One region of the Colwellia sp. KU-HH00111 genome, then DNA from elsewhere that is predicted to be linked to it. Evidence: predicted binding sites of a transcription regulator. Region 1 holds the regulator's gene; each other region holds the start of a gene.

Region 1 (4,788 bases):
CTGATACTTGCGCATCAAAACTACTGGCTACATGTAAGTGACAATGGTGAGACAAGCGTTCGTTAATCAAAGGGGTCAATGTTTTTGCATGCAGTACTGGGTTCCCCAAACGTCCAAGCTCTTTAGCAACACCGTTAGGTAAACGATGAAGTTTTCTTGCATTTGGCACAACACGCGGATCAGCACTATAAATGCCGTCAACGTCTGTCCATAAGGTTACATTTAAGGCTCCAACTAATGATGCGATAATAGTTGCCGAATAGTCACTACCATTGCGACCTAATGTACAGGTTTTTTCTCGGGTATCTTTACAAATATAGCCGGTAATTACAGCTAACTTCCCATATTGCAGGTGGTTTTTAAGCTGGGCCCGACTTAAAGCATGATCTACCTCACAGGCTTGTTCGTTATCAATAACTAAAAAATCACGCGCATCAATTGAATTACTCGGACATATTTTTTCATTCAACGCAGCTGACAATAACCGTGCAGACCACAGCTCACCAAACGCTAAAATATCATTTCTATGTCTCACTAAATCCGAACTTAGCCACTGTTTAAGCTGCTCAATATCTGTGGCTAATAATTGTTTTAGCTGTTTGGCATTTTGCTCGGTGAGTAAGGTGCTTATAAGGGTTTGCTGTTGCTCTACTAATTCTGACAGCCATGGTGTTAGCGCATCAGCTAAATCAACCGTTTCAGTATTTTGGGCTAGGGCAAGTAGTGCAAACAAACAATCGGTTGTTTTACCATTAGCAGACACAACAATAATGTCGTTTAACTGACAATTTTGACGAATAATATCAAGCACACGCGCTATACATTGTGCATTGGCTAATGAGCTACCGCCAAACTTATGTACGTTATTAGCATGCTTGGCTAATTTGTTTTCAGGCATAGTATTACTCACCCGTGGGTGTGTATACTCTCTATTAAGGGCTGTATTTAATTCTGTCATTTGATACTCAATTGCATTTTTACTTAATCTCCTAGCCGCTAACTTTTTTGGCTCTGCGCTAAGCCATGCGTTAAGTCAGCTATAATATCCTCAACATCTTCAATGCCCACTGAAATTCTGACCAGTGCATTACTAATTCCCGCGTTGACGCGTGCTGATTCCTCCATGCCTCCGTGAGTCATGGTGGGCGGATGACTAATCAAGCTTTCTACCCCACCTAATGATTGGGCTAAGGTAAACAAGGAAATATTAGCAAATAATTTTTTCACTGCTTCAACGCCACCCTTAACTTCAAAACTTAACATTGCGCCAAATCCAGCTTGTTGTTTTTTAGCTATCTCATGGCCAATATGATCGCTAAAGCCTGGATAGTAAACTGCATCAATTGCAGGATGACCTTTTAGAAAGGCAGCAACTTGTTCAGTGTTTTCTTGATGTTGCTTTATCCGTACGGGTAATGTTTTTAAACCACGTAATGCCAAAAAACTGTCAAACGCACCGCCAGTAATGCCGATGCAATTTGCCCACCAAGCTAGCTCTTCACCTAATGACTGCGTTTTGGTGACCAAAACACCTCCGACCATATCGCTATGACCGTTGATATATTTTGTGGTGGAATGAATAACAATATCAGCCCCTAACCTTAATGGTTGTTGCAGCAAAGGAGACAAAAAGGTGTTATCTACAGCGACTAAGGCACCTACTTGATGACATGCTTTGCTGACCTCTTCTATATCAACTAAGCGTAACAGTGGATTACTTGGGCTTTCAAGTAACACTAACTTAGGCTTTTGCGCTAATGCTTGCGCCAGTGCTGCTTGGTCGTTTTGATCAACAACAATCAGTTTAAATTGCCCTCGTTTGGCTAAATGGGTAAACAAACGAAAACTACCACCATAACAGTCATGAGGAATCACCACTAAGTCGTCACTTGATAAAAGTTGACAAAGTAAAAGCACCGCTGACATGCCAGTATTTGTTACAATACCAACACTCCCTTGCTCTAAATCAGCAATCGCTTGTCCAAACGTTGCTCGGGTTGGGTTACCCGTGCGAGAGTAATCAAACTCGCGTTTGTCATTAAACCCCTTTAACGAATAAGTGCTAGATAAATGAATAGGTGCAACCACAGCCCCATGATGCAGATCGGAATTAATACCCGCTCTCACCGCTAAAGTAGTGGTATTAGTGATATTAGCATTTGACATGATCTTTCCCCATTGAGCTTCATTACAGTAGTAATAAAGTGGTTAAACTATTTGGATGTTTGGACGTCTATAACTCTAAACGGTTTGCTTATTTAGGTCAAGATATTTTAGACATCTAAACTTCTACTTGACTGAATTGCTGCATCCAGTAAAATCTATCTTATAACAATTTAAAATAGTGCATCACCTTGTACGCATTATTTACCAAAACAATTACTTAAAACAGATATTAAAACAGAGGAATTTGCATGGCTCAGTGGAATGACGAATATATTAATCCCTATGCCGAACACGGTAAAAAAAGCGAGCAAGTAAAAAAAATTACGGTATCAATTCCTTTGCGTGTATTAAAAGTGTTAACCGATGAACGTACTAGACGCCAAGTCAATAACCTACGTCATGCAACTAACAGTGAATTATTGTGCGAAGCGTTTTTACATGCTTTTACTGGCCAACCTTTACCTGACGATGAAGATCTGGCCAAAGATAATGATGAAAAATTACCAGCAAGTGTTCGTCGCATTCTTGAAGAAAAAGGCGTTACAGACTTTAGTGCTTATGAAGTAGATGAGGACTAAAGTTAACCACAACACATAAAAAAAGCCGTTAACATTGGCGTGTTAACGGCTTTTCTGATTTTTGGGTATAGCTTTAATTTACAAGTGGTATGGTTTACTTAAACGATGCACTGATTCAATAAAGTGACCCGCATGTTCAGGATTCACATCAGGGTGAATACCATGTCCTAAGTTAAATACATGGCCAGTACCGCCCTCACCAAATCCAGCTAATATTTTTGCTACTTCTTGTTCTATGCGAGGTAAAGGTGCATACAACATTGAGGGATCCATATTTCCTTGTAACGCTACTTTATCACCAACACGTGCTTTGGCATTTTCAATATCAATGGTCCAGTCAAGGCCTACTGCATCACAACCAGTAGCGGCAATATCTTCTAGCCACATGCCACCATTTTTAGTAAATAAGGTCACCGGCACTTGACGACCATCAGCATGACGCGTTAAGCCATCAACAATTTTTGCCATATATTGCAACGAAAAATCTTTATAATCGCGTGGCGATAATACCCCGCCCCAAGTATCAAATACCATCACCGACTGGGCACCAGCAGCAATTTGTCCATTTAAGTAAGTGATAACAGAGTCGGCTAACTTATCTAATAACAAGTGCAAACTCTGTGGGTCAGAAAACATCATTTTTTTGATTTTAGTAAAGGCTTTAGAGCTGCCCCCTTCAATCATATAGGTGGCTAAGGTCCATGGACTACCAGAAAACCCAATTAACGGTACTGAGCCGTTAAGTTCTTTACGAATGGTACGTACAGCATTCATCACATAACCCAGTTCATCTTCTGGATCAGGAATAGCGATTTTTTCAATATCGGCTTTACAAGTGATCGGGTTGGTAAACTTAGGGCCTTCACCTGTTTCAAAATACAAACCTAAGCCCATGGCGTCAGGAATGGTGAGTATATCGCTAAATAAAATAGCCGCATCTAATTTAAAACGACGTAATGGCTGAATGGTCACTTCGCAAGCAAATTCAGCATTACGACACAGCGACATAAAGTCTCCTGCGGTTGCTCTTAGTTCACGGTACTCAGGCAAATAACGTCCTGCTTGTCTCATCATCCAAACGGGCGTGTAATCTACTGGTTGCTTTAACAGCGCACGTAAATAATTATCATTTTTTAATTCTGTCACCAATAAACCCTCTAAATATAGCTATTAACTGTTTGCCCGCATTGAAATTAACCATTAATTGCGACAACGAACAAATTATGGCGGACATTCTAGCATTTGCTGTATTTTGAATCTATGCGCCAAATCAATTCCTTTTGCTCTAACTCATCTAGAGCAAGGTAAAAGATCATAGCTCGGATAGATGCCCAAGTGGTAATTGTTACCACAATCTAAAAAAATATTTCAACTTTGTTACATTTCATCTGAAAAGATGATTTTACTAACAATCAGTAACTTAGCTAACAGCCCTGCGCGTATTAGGCTTTATACGAAAGAAATCGTCGAGTTTATGCTCTATTAAAGTTGTTGCAGCAGCGAAAATGCTTTGTTATAAAATACCAGCACAAGCAAAGAAGCACCGATTAATAATAAAAATACTTCTAAATTCCAATAATAAGAATCTTGATTAACAAGACCATAAAGCGAGCATTTCAAGCCTTTCTCTTTGAGAAAGGCTTTTTTATTGCTATTGATTTATTATTCATTAATGGCAAGTAGTTATTTGTGCTTGATTCTAGGATTAACGAGTTTAAAAGATGAGAAGAACTTAATAAAAATAAGGTTTTGGGGATTATTTTTTGTAAACACCAACACTGGCTAACCACTCATATGCTTGCGCTATATCTTCACAGAACTGTGTTTCAACATTGGTAAGCACTTCATGGCTTGATTCCATTAAACTTCTTTGGATAGATAAACTGCAAATCACCACTTCAAATTTTTGGTTGTTTTGATTACCCCATTCATTTAATTCATCTATTTTTTCCCACATATCTGGGGTAGATAATTCCCAGCAAGACATGTCAACCAAACATCCCCAAGGTTTGTCACTAATTTGTTGTGCATGCTCTTTATACTC
Region 2 (4,788 bases), 100 kb from region 1:
ATCTGGATTAACCCACAATCGCTGAGACGGAATATACTGCTGCGCTTTCTCTAACAAAGCTACCATCGACTCAACCGTTGGAACATTAGGAGAGTGAATATCATAAACTCCAGGCCCTAAATCATTTGGGTAAGACTGTTGTTCAAAGGCATCAAGTAACGCCATGTTGGAGCGTGCAGTTTCTACGGTCAGTACATCTGCATCTAAGGCAATAATGGCTGGTAAAATATCATTAAATTCTGAATAGCACATATGGGTATGAATTTGGGTATGTGCGGGTGCTTTAGCAGCAGACAAACGAAATGATGCCGTCGCCCAGTCTAAATAATGTTGCCATTGACTTTGTTTGACTGGCATCCCTTCACGTATTGCTGGCTCATCTATTTGAATAATTTGTGTGCCATTATTTACTAAGTCATCTACTTCATCACTGATCGCTAGTGCTATTTGTTTGGCAACCTGCTCTCGTGGCAAATCATCTCGAACAAATGACCAAGTTAATATGGTAACAGGCCCCGTTAACATTGCCTTTACTGGCTTGTCTGTTAAACCTTGCGCATACTTAATCCACTCTAAGGTCATAGGATGTTTACGGCTAATATCACCAAAAATAATTGGCGGTTTAACACACCGAGAGCCATAGCTTTGTACCCAAGCAAATTGAGTAAAGGCAACGCCTTCGAGTAATTCACCAAAGTATTCCACCATATCATTACGCTCAGCTTCACCGTGAACTAACACATCTAAGCCTATCTCTTCCTGACAAACAATTGCCGCTTTGATTTGGGCTTCAATTAACCCTTGGTAGGTTTGCTGATCTATTGCATTTTTTCGCCATTTTGCTCTCACTTCACGAATATCGCCAGTTTGTGGAAAAGACCCAATAGTGGTCGTTGGCAAGCACGGTAAATTAAGCGCTTGTTGTTGAATTTGTTTTCTTTGCTCAAAGGCTACTGCCCGTTGATAATTTGCTGTAGTTAATGATTTCACCCGTTGCTGCACATCAACGTTATTGATGCGCGGAGCAACACGCCTGCCTAAGGCTGAGTTAGAATATAAGGTAATTTCATCACTGTTTTCACTAACAAGCGCCTGCTTTAGTAACGCTAATTCTTGACATTTTTGTTTGGCAAAAGCCAACCACGACTTTAATTCGGCATCCATTTTTTGCTCTTGCTCTAGATCTACCGGCGAATGCAGTAATGAGCATGAAGGCGCAAGCCATAGTCGCGTCCCTAATTGCCGATATAATGGCTGTAATTTTTGAAACACAGACACTAAGTCAGTTTTCCAAATATTTCGACCGTTAATCACGCCTAAGGAAATAACCCAGTGCCCTGGTAATGCACTAATAATCAGATCTACTTGGGTTTTTTCAGCAACAGTATCAATATGAAGTCCATCAACCGCTAGGCATTTTATTAATGCCACATGGTGATCTATAGCGCCAAAATAAGTGGTTAACAATAGCTTGAGTGTTCCTTTGTTCAAGCTATTATAGCTTTGCTTAAAGGCTTGTTGCCAATCACTATTTAACTCTAAGGCTAGTATCGGTTCATCAATTTGCACCCAAGTTACCCCAGCAGCAGATAGCTGCTGAAAAACTTGTTGATATCGTGCTAATAGCGAAGGCAATAACGCCAGTTTATCATCATTTTCTACAACACTTAGATGGAGGTAAGTCATAGGGCCAATCAGTACAACTTTGCGTTGGTCTGACACGGCTTGTGCATCATTATAGTGAGACAACAATGGCGCGACATCAACCTCAACGTCATTGGCTACTAATGCTGATGAAAGCTCAGGCACAATATAATGATAGTTGGTATTAAACCACTTGGTCATATCACTGGCAGCACACTGACACCCGGTAGGTGCTTGTCCTCGTGCAACGCTAAATTCAATATCTAAAGTATTGTTACTTTGTGCACCATGTTGATGGGTAAAACGTTTTGGCACCAGCCCCAGTAATAACGTGGTATTTAATACATGATCATAATGGGCAAAATCACCCACGGGTAATAAATCAATGCCTGCATCGTGTTGAATTTGCCAATTTGATTCTCGGCGTGATTTGCTTTGTGCTAAAAATTCAGCTTGGCTAATATCGCCACGCCAATATTTTTCTAGTGAAAATTTTAACTCGCGTTTTGCGCCAATACGCGGAAAACCTAATGTGTGAATGTGCATAACCTACTCCAATAAATTGATTAGAAACTAACATCATAAAAAATATAGACGTCTAGACGTTTGAATGGTTATACTTTAAAAACCATGAGCACAAAGCACAAGCGCAAATAATTCAATAAGGATATGAAAAAATCTCATTATGTTCGAAATAAAGCACTTAAAAACACTATCAAGCATAGAAGCGGCAGGTAACATTAGAAAAGCGGCGGAGACACTATTTATAAGCCAGTCAGCGTTATCACACCAACTAAAAGATTTAGAGCAACGATTGAATACGCCATTATTTATCCGTAATACGTCTCCGGTGCAATTCACCACTGAAGGTGAAATATTACTATCATTAGCCCATGATATCTTGCCAAAAATTAATCACTCGCTGTTAGCACTAAAGCAGGTAAACAAAACTGAGACTAAGTTAAGTATTTCAATGGACTGTCACGCTTGTTTTCAGTGGCTTTTGCCTGTTACTGAACAGTTTACCAAGCAACACCCTGAGCTAACCATTGAATTCTTGGAGCAAATTTTTGCTCATCAAGATAAAAAACAAACAACTGCGGATATAGTTTTTACTGATGAAAAGTGTGTTAATGAAAACTATACTTACCAAGCGCTTGGTACGTTTGAAGTGGTTGCCGTTTTTGCTAAAACACATCACAACCTAGGTAGCGCCAAAAACTTGCACCAGCAAGCGTTTCTCACCACCGAAGATTTTAATCAGCAAGTACTGCTGACCTATCCAGTTAAAGCTGAAAAGTTAGATATATTTAAGCTATTTTTAAATAAAAGTATTGATAATAATGAACTCACTAAACCAAAAGCCATTAAACACGTTGCCAATAGTCATATGATATTACAAATGGTTGCCGCCAATATGGGAATTGCCACCCTGCCCAAGTGGTTAGTTAACAGCTTAACTAAGCAATCGCTCGTTCAAACAAAACGTATTGGTGAGGCCGGTATATTTAAAACACTGTACGCACGCTATCAAAACGACAGCAAGCATTTAGCGCTGATCAAGCTATTTATTCCGCATGCTATAGCGGCATTCAATCGATTATAGGATCATTAAAATAATTACTAAATGACAACAACAAGGTACAATAAAAGTACAAGCATAGCAGAGACTCGAATGCAGACTTTAAATCGCTATTTAACTCCCATACTCCATGAACTAGAACGCTTCATGCAATGCTATCCATTGAGCAATGAACATCAAATTATTAAACATTTACAAACTCAAAAAATCTCGCCTTTTGAAACCTTTAGCTTAGCGGATAGCAAAGATTTATTTAATGCGCACTTTTTGTGTATGCACGCGCTTTACCAGTTAAAAAAGCAGTATCAATTATCTCAAAAATATAGGCTTGTCATTAGTGCGATACAAATACAAAGAATCACTATAAATGAGGTGAAAGCTTTAAGTGAGTCATCACCAACCTCTCTTGACTCTACAGATCCTCTGGAAAGTTATTACTTAAATTCAAAACATTATTTTGACACGCAAAAAGCTCAAATAGAGGGTATGCTCACATCCTTTTGGCAAAAGTATCTCGCGCAAGATGAAAAAAATGCTGCACTGGCAGTGCTAAATTTACCAGCAAATGCTGACGCTAAAATGGTTAAAACCCGCTATCTCCAGCTGGTACAAAAACACCATCCAGATAAAGGCGGTAGTAACCAAGCCTTTAATAAAATTCAACAAGCCAAAACTGTGCTAGATAAAGCTTTTTAGCGAGTATTCTAAACATATCCAGTTATGTATTGTTTAACTTTGTTTTATTGTACGCACGACGCATCACTAATTGATATAAGGCAGGAATAGCAAACATCGTTAAAAAAGATGAAAAAATTAATCCCCACACAATTGATGTTGCCACCGGCGACCATACCAATGAGTGTCCCCCTAAACCTGATGCTAACGAAAACAAACCAGCGACTGTTGTTAACGTGGTAATGATAATAGGCAACATGCGTCGACGTGCGGCATAGAAGGTAGCATGTGTTAAGCTCATCCCTTTGTTAATATTGTCGTTTGCTGTCGAGATCAATACTATTGAAGAATTAACTGCAATACCTGCTAGAGCAACAATTCCATACATGGTGAACAAGCTTAAGGGATGACTCGATACCAGTAATCCTAAAGTAACGCCAACAAAGGCTAACGGCACTGTTAACAAAATCATTAAGGGTTGAAAGTAACTTTGAAATTGCGTACTGAGAATCAAGTACATTAAACCAATACCAAACAAAAACAACACACCAATTGCATCAATACTTTCTTGAATATCATCAAGTTCCCCTGAAAAATCTAACGAGGTATTAGGAAAACTTGCTGATATGGTTTGCCAATGCGCTAGAATTAGCGCATTAGCTTCAACAGTATCCATCAATTGTTTGTCGATATCAGACTCTAAAGTAATGGTGCGTTTAAAGTTGTAATGTCTTATATTACTTTTTACTTGCACTGTTTCAACATCGACCAAATCACGTAATTCTATACTTGTGCCATAGGGTGTTGGCAGCGTTAACTGCAGTAACGTATCAACATTTTCAAATTGATTAATTTCAGATGCTGTAGACTTTACTCGCAGCGCAACG
Region 3 (4,788 bases), on a different contig from region 1:
AATTCGGCTTAATTCTTCCACGTATTGACGCAATTCAACGGGGCCTAGCGCACAGTTTAAGCCAAATGAGATAGGTTTAGCGTGACGTAATGAATTATAAAATGCCTCGGTTGTTTGTCCTGACAGTGTCCGACCTGACGCATCGGTTATTGTGCCAGATATCATCACAGGTAAACGCACATTTAATTGTTCAAACACTGTCTCAACTGCAAATATTGCCGCTTTTGCATTTAAAGTATCAAAAATTGTTTCAATTAAAATAATGTCACTACCGCCTTCGATTAACGCGGTAGTTGATTCAATATATGCCGTTTTTAATTCATCAAAGGTTACATTACGAAATGCGGGATCATTCACATCTGGCGATATTGAGCATGTACGGTTGGTTGGCCCTAACACCCCAGCGACAAAACGCGGTTTGTTCGGCGTTTTAACATTATATTCATCCGCCGCTTGACGAGCAATTTGTGCCGCTTTTAAATTAATTTCAGCACTTAAATTTGCCATATCATAGTCAGCCATGGCAATAGATGTTGCATTGAAAGTATTCGTTTCTAGAATATCTGCACCTGCTTCTAGGTATTGCAGGTGAATGGCTTTAATCACATCACTTTGTGTTAACACTAATAAGTCATTATTTCCTTTTAAATCGCTATGCCAATCAGCAAAACGCTCGCCACGAAAATCTTGCTCTTCAAACTTATAAGCTTGGATCATGGTACCCATCGCACCATCTAAGATAAGAATATTGTTGGCTAGTTGCTGCTCAAGCAGGGAGAATGATGGTGATTTTTGCATAGTGTTTCTCAATTTTTATAGATAATTTTTTAAACCGAACAACCTTGTTATCACAAGATTATAATACTGATTTATATAACAGTATCTGGATGGATTGCTTTAATGTTTGAAGCATCCAACTTATAAGGTGTTATTTGATAAACGTAGTAATTAAGCCAGTTTGTAAATAATAAACTACCGTGACTTCGCCACGACCCTACTGGCGCTTTATTTAGGTCGTTTTCTTGGTAATAATTTTTTGGCAAAGCAATATTATCGCCCTGAGCGCTATCACGCAGGTATTCTTCATGTAATGTTGTAGTGTCATATTCAGGATGCCCAGTTAAATAAACTTGCTGTTTATTTTTGCTTGCCGCTAAATAAACACCTGCCTCCGCTGATTCTGCCAAAATTTGAATTTCTGGAATACTTTGATAATCAACTTTATCGATATACCCATACCGAGAGTGTGGTACGTTAAAACTCTCATCAAAGCCACGCGTTAGTAGCTCTTTTTCATCTAGGGTTGTATGTTTAAATACTCCAGATAGTTTTTCTTTTCGCAAATGACGGTTTAAACCGTAATGATGGTATAGCGCAGCATGAGCCGCCCAGCAAGAAAACATGGTTGACGTTACATTATTTTCAGCCCAATCAAATACTTCACAAATTTTGTCCCAAAAGGTAACTTGTGAGTAATCTAACAAGGCCAATGGAGCGCCTGTAATAATCAAACCATCGTATTGCCTGTGTTTAATGTCATCAAATAAATGATAAAAATTCTCAAGATGTTCTGTTGGCGTATTTTTAGATTCATTAGCATTAATTCGAATAAATTCGACATTAATTTGCAGCGGAGTGTTCGACAACATCCGCAGTATTTGCACTTCTGTTTCAATTTTATTTGGCATCAAATTCAATATCGCCACTTGCATTGGGCGAATTTCTTGTGAAATTGCTCTGTGCTCTGACATCACAAAGATATTCTCTTTGTCTAATACCGACAAAGCCGGTAATTGATCGGGAATTTTAATTGGCATAACGTACCTATCACTGGATAAAAAATTCAAATACAACTGAAAAATATAGCATAGCACTAGAATCATCATAGTACGTGGATTGCTAGATATGTCAACATCTAAACGTTTAGATGGCTAAAACAAAATATTATTAACTAGAATCAAAACGAAAAAAAACGCTATTCTACGTCTAGAATAGCGCTTGATATTGATGTTTTTATTAAATTTCAGTGTGATATGCTACAAACTCTAGCTAAGTATCAACTGACATAAAGGTATTATTACGGTTGTGCTACCGCTTCTTTCTCTGCTGGTGCGGTTTTAGTTAAAAACATTTCACGCAGTTTTACGTCAACATCTTTAGCCATTTCTGGATGTTCTTCTAGGTATTTTGCCGCATTCGCTTTACCCTGACCAATACGTTCGCCATTACAGCTGTACCAAGCACCGGCTTTTTCTACAAAACCATTTTGCACACCTAAGTCTATCAATTCACCTAAGTTATTAATGCCTTGACCATAAAGAATTTGAAATTCGGCTTGTTTAAATGGTGGCGCAATTTTATTTTTGACCACTTTAACGCGGGTTTCGTTACCGACGATTTCATCACCATTTTTAACAGCGCCAATGCGGCGAATATCTAAACGGACTGATGCGTAAAACTTAAGTGCATTACCGCCGGTTGTTGTTTCAGGGTTGCCAAACATAACACCAATTTTCATACGAATCTGGTTAATGAAAATTAACATGGTATTGGATTTTTTTAAATTACTGGTCAATTTACGCATGGCTTGCGATAACATACGTGCTTGAAGACCCATATGCGAATCCCCCATATCGCCTTCAATTTCTGCTTTCGGTGTTAATGCCGCAACCGAATCAACCACAATAATATCAATTGCTCCTGAACGTGTTAGCATGTCACAAATTTCAAGTGCTTGTTCACCCGTATCTGGTTGAGAAACCAATAATTCATTGATATTTACGCCCAACTTTTCAGCATAAATAGGATCAAGCGCATGCTCGGCATCGACAAAAGCACACACTTTACCTTCACGCTGCGCTTGTGCAATAACTTCTAACGTCAAAGTAGTTTTACCGCTAGATTCTGGGCCGTATATTTCAACCACACGACCAAAGGGTAAACCACCAGCACCCAATGCAATATCTAGCCCCAACGAGCCAGTAGAAATTGTTTCTACGTCCATCGTATTATTGTCGCCAAGTTTCATAATTGAACCTTTACCAAATTGACGTTCAATTTGACTTAACGCTGCTGAGAGTGCTTTTTCTTTTTCGTCTTTCATTGATTGCTCCACGAACCGTAATTGGTTATTTCGTTTTAATGAAACAAGTATACTGTAAGTTCGTACAGTATCAAGTTTTTTTACAATATTTTTTAATTTGTTATTTGTTTTTACAGACCGAGACTTTTATATTCTTGATTAATAAGAATTATAATGGCAAAAGTAACTTTTTACAGTTTGAATGTAAAAAGTTACTTTTGATATAATAAACCAATTTTTAAACTAAAAAATGTTACTTAGTACTATATTATTTTCGATTATATGTGAAAGGTATGTTTAATAATACGACATGAGAGTTATCCTTTGTTTACAATTCAACTTTTTAATGAAAGGTAATTTTCAAGGTGATTGATAAGATATAATCTGAACTAACACAATTACAAGTGACTGTTATTAATGTTCGTGCTCTTCTTCTCCAGATACACCAAGCCATGCTGCTTTACCTGGGTTGAATCCTAAGTCAAAATTACCGACAACTTCACCATCATGTAAGTCAATCGTTGTTATTTTCTTTCCATTAATGATATATACAAATTCATGTGCTTTTGATGCAATGATTATTGGCTTTGCATCATCAGTAGTAGGTTCAAAAACTTCAATACGACTTTCAAACTTCCAATCTGTTTCCGCAGAAAACAAGTTTAAATAGCCCTTATTATCAAGTATCAACATATGTTCATTATGACCATCAAAACCATACGTTAATGCAGTTAAGCTTTCTTCTTGTTGCCAATTAAATGACTTTATAGTTTGTCCTGATAAATCAACTAAAAAGAAACCCGCACGCGATGAACCAATCATGATACTACTTTCTGCACTACCTTTTAATGAGCCGATGCGGATTCCATCAGGCATATCAGTTGGATTATCTATTTTCTGAGGTGTAAAAACACTCCCTTGCTGCTCAATAGATAAAACTCCATCCCCACAAGCAAATGCTATATGTGTTTCTGTTTGAAAACTACCATGTAAAGCTGGGCAAAGTGTTTCAAAGACTTGCTCTTGATGAAAGTGGTCACTATGCACTTCTAATAAAACCACCTGATCCGGTAAACTACTTTCAGCATTATTATCACGTAATGTTGTTAGCACATAATCGCCCCGAATTTCCGCAGTGCCATGCATATAAGTTTCAAAGTCATACCCTGCAATGATCTTACTCAAGCTGATGCTTTCATCACTCAATATGCTTAAACTCGCATTTGCACCTGTTTCTTTATTACCATCAAAAAAAACGGCCGCTCTATCATCACGGGGAACATAATGCGTTGGTTTTACATCACTCAAAGTAAAGCTTATCAATTCAGGCGCATCGTTATGTTGATCATAATGATCTCCATGTAATTCTTGCCAAACACCTCCATCTATGAATTCGACCGAGTCTACTGAACGTTGCACAGCAACGGCATAGCGACCTTCTGGGCTAGCGTACAAGTATTCTGCTGGGTGCGTTAAAGATACAGACTCAACTAAGCTATTATCTTCTAAATCAAAAATATGTACAATTGCATGCTCAGCATCAGCTATCGCCAAACGACCTTTGCCAACTTCACCGCCATGATCGTGATCATGCTCATCCGTTGGTGTTGGTGTGATTTCAGTAATATTTGTTTCACTGTCGCCACAGCCTGCTAGAAATAAAGCAGAACAAGCGACTATTATTGTATTTAAACGAAACTTTTTCA

What was found. Region 1 encodes MetJ, which represses methionine synthesis genes. Its sites were predicted from a motif close to TAGACGTCTAGACGTCTA; they were not measured.
Region 2: metE (5-methyltetrahydropteroyltriglutamate--homocysteine S-methyltransferase) is a predicted target of MetJ. The motif match lies at 2,236-2,253, and genes of this name have one in related genera.
Region 3: ABXG98_RS09860 (homoserine O-succinyltransferase) is a predicted target of MetJ. The motif match lies at 1,917-1,934, and genes of this name have one in related genera.

The regions. Positions count from the first base shown of each region.
Region 1 covers NZ_BAABWO010000005.1:284,158-288,945, forward strand. Annotated here, with positions in the region: gene metL (bifunctional aspartate kinase/homoserine dehydrogenase II) at 1-958, opposite strand, end outside; gene metB (cystathionine gamma-synthase) at 997-2,166, opposite strand; gene metJ (met regulon transcriptional regulator MetJ) at 2,415-2,744, shown strand; gene hemE (uroporphyrinogen decarboxylase) at 2,823-3,890, opposite strand; gene ABXG98_RS11540 (hypothetical protein) at 4,501-4,788, opposite strand, start outside.
Region 2 covers NZ_BAABWO010000005.1:179,317-184,104, forward strand. Annotated here, with positions in the region: gene metE (5-methyltetrahydropteroyltriglutamate--homocysteine S-methyltransferase) at 1-2,190, opposite strand, end outside; gene ABXG98_RS11060 (LysR substrate-binding domain-containing protein) at 2,330-3,250, shown strand; gene ABXG98_RS11065 (DNA-J related domain-containing protein) at 3,320-3,922, shown strand; gene ABXG98_RS11070 (efflux RND transporter permease subunit) at 3,945-4,788, opposite strand, start outside.
Region 3 covers NZ_BAABWO010000004.1:252,616-257,403, reverse strand. Annotated here, with positions in the region: gene metH (methionine synthase) at 1-798, opposite strand, end outside; gene ABXG98_RS09860 (homoserine O-succinyltransferase) at 870-1,817, opposite strand; gene recA (recombinase RecA) at 2,078-3,103, opposite strand; gene ABXG98_RS09850 (hypothetical protein) at 3,497-4,788, opposite strand, start outside.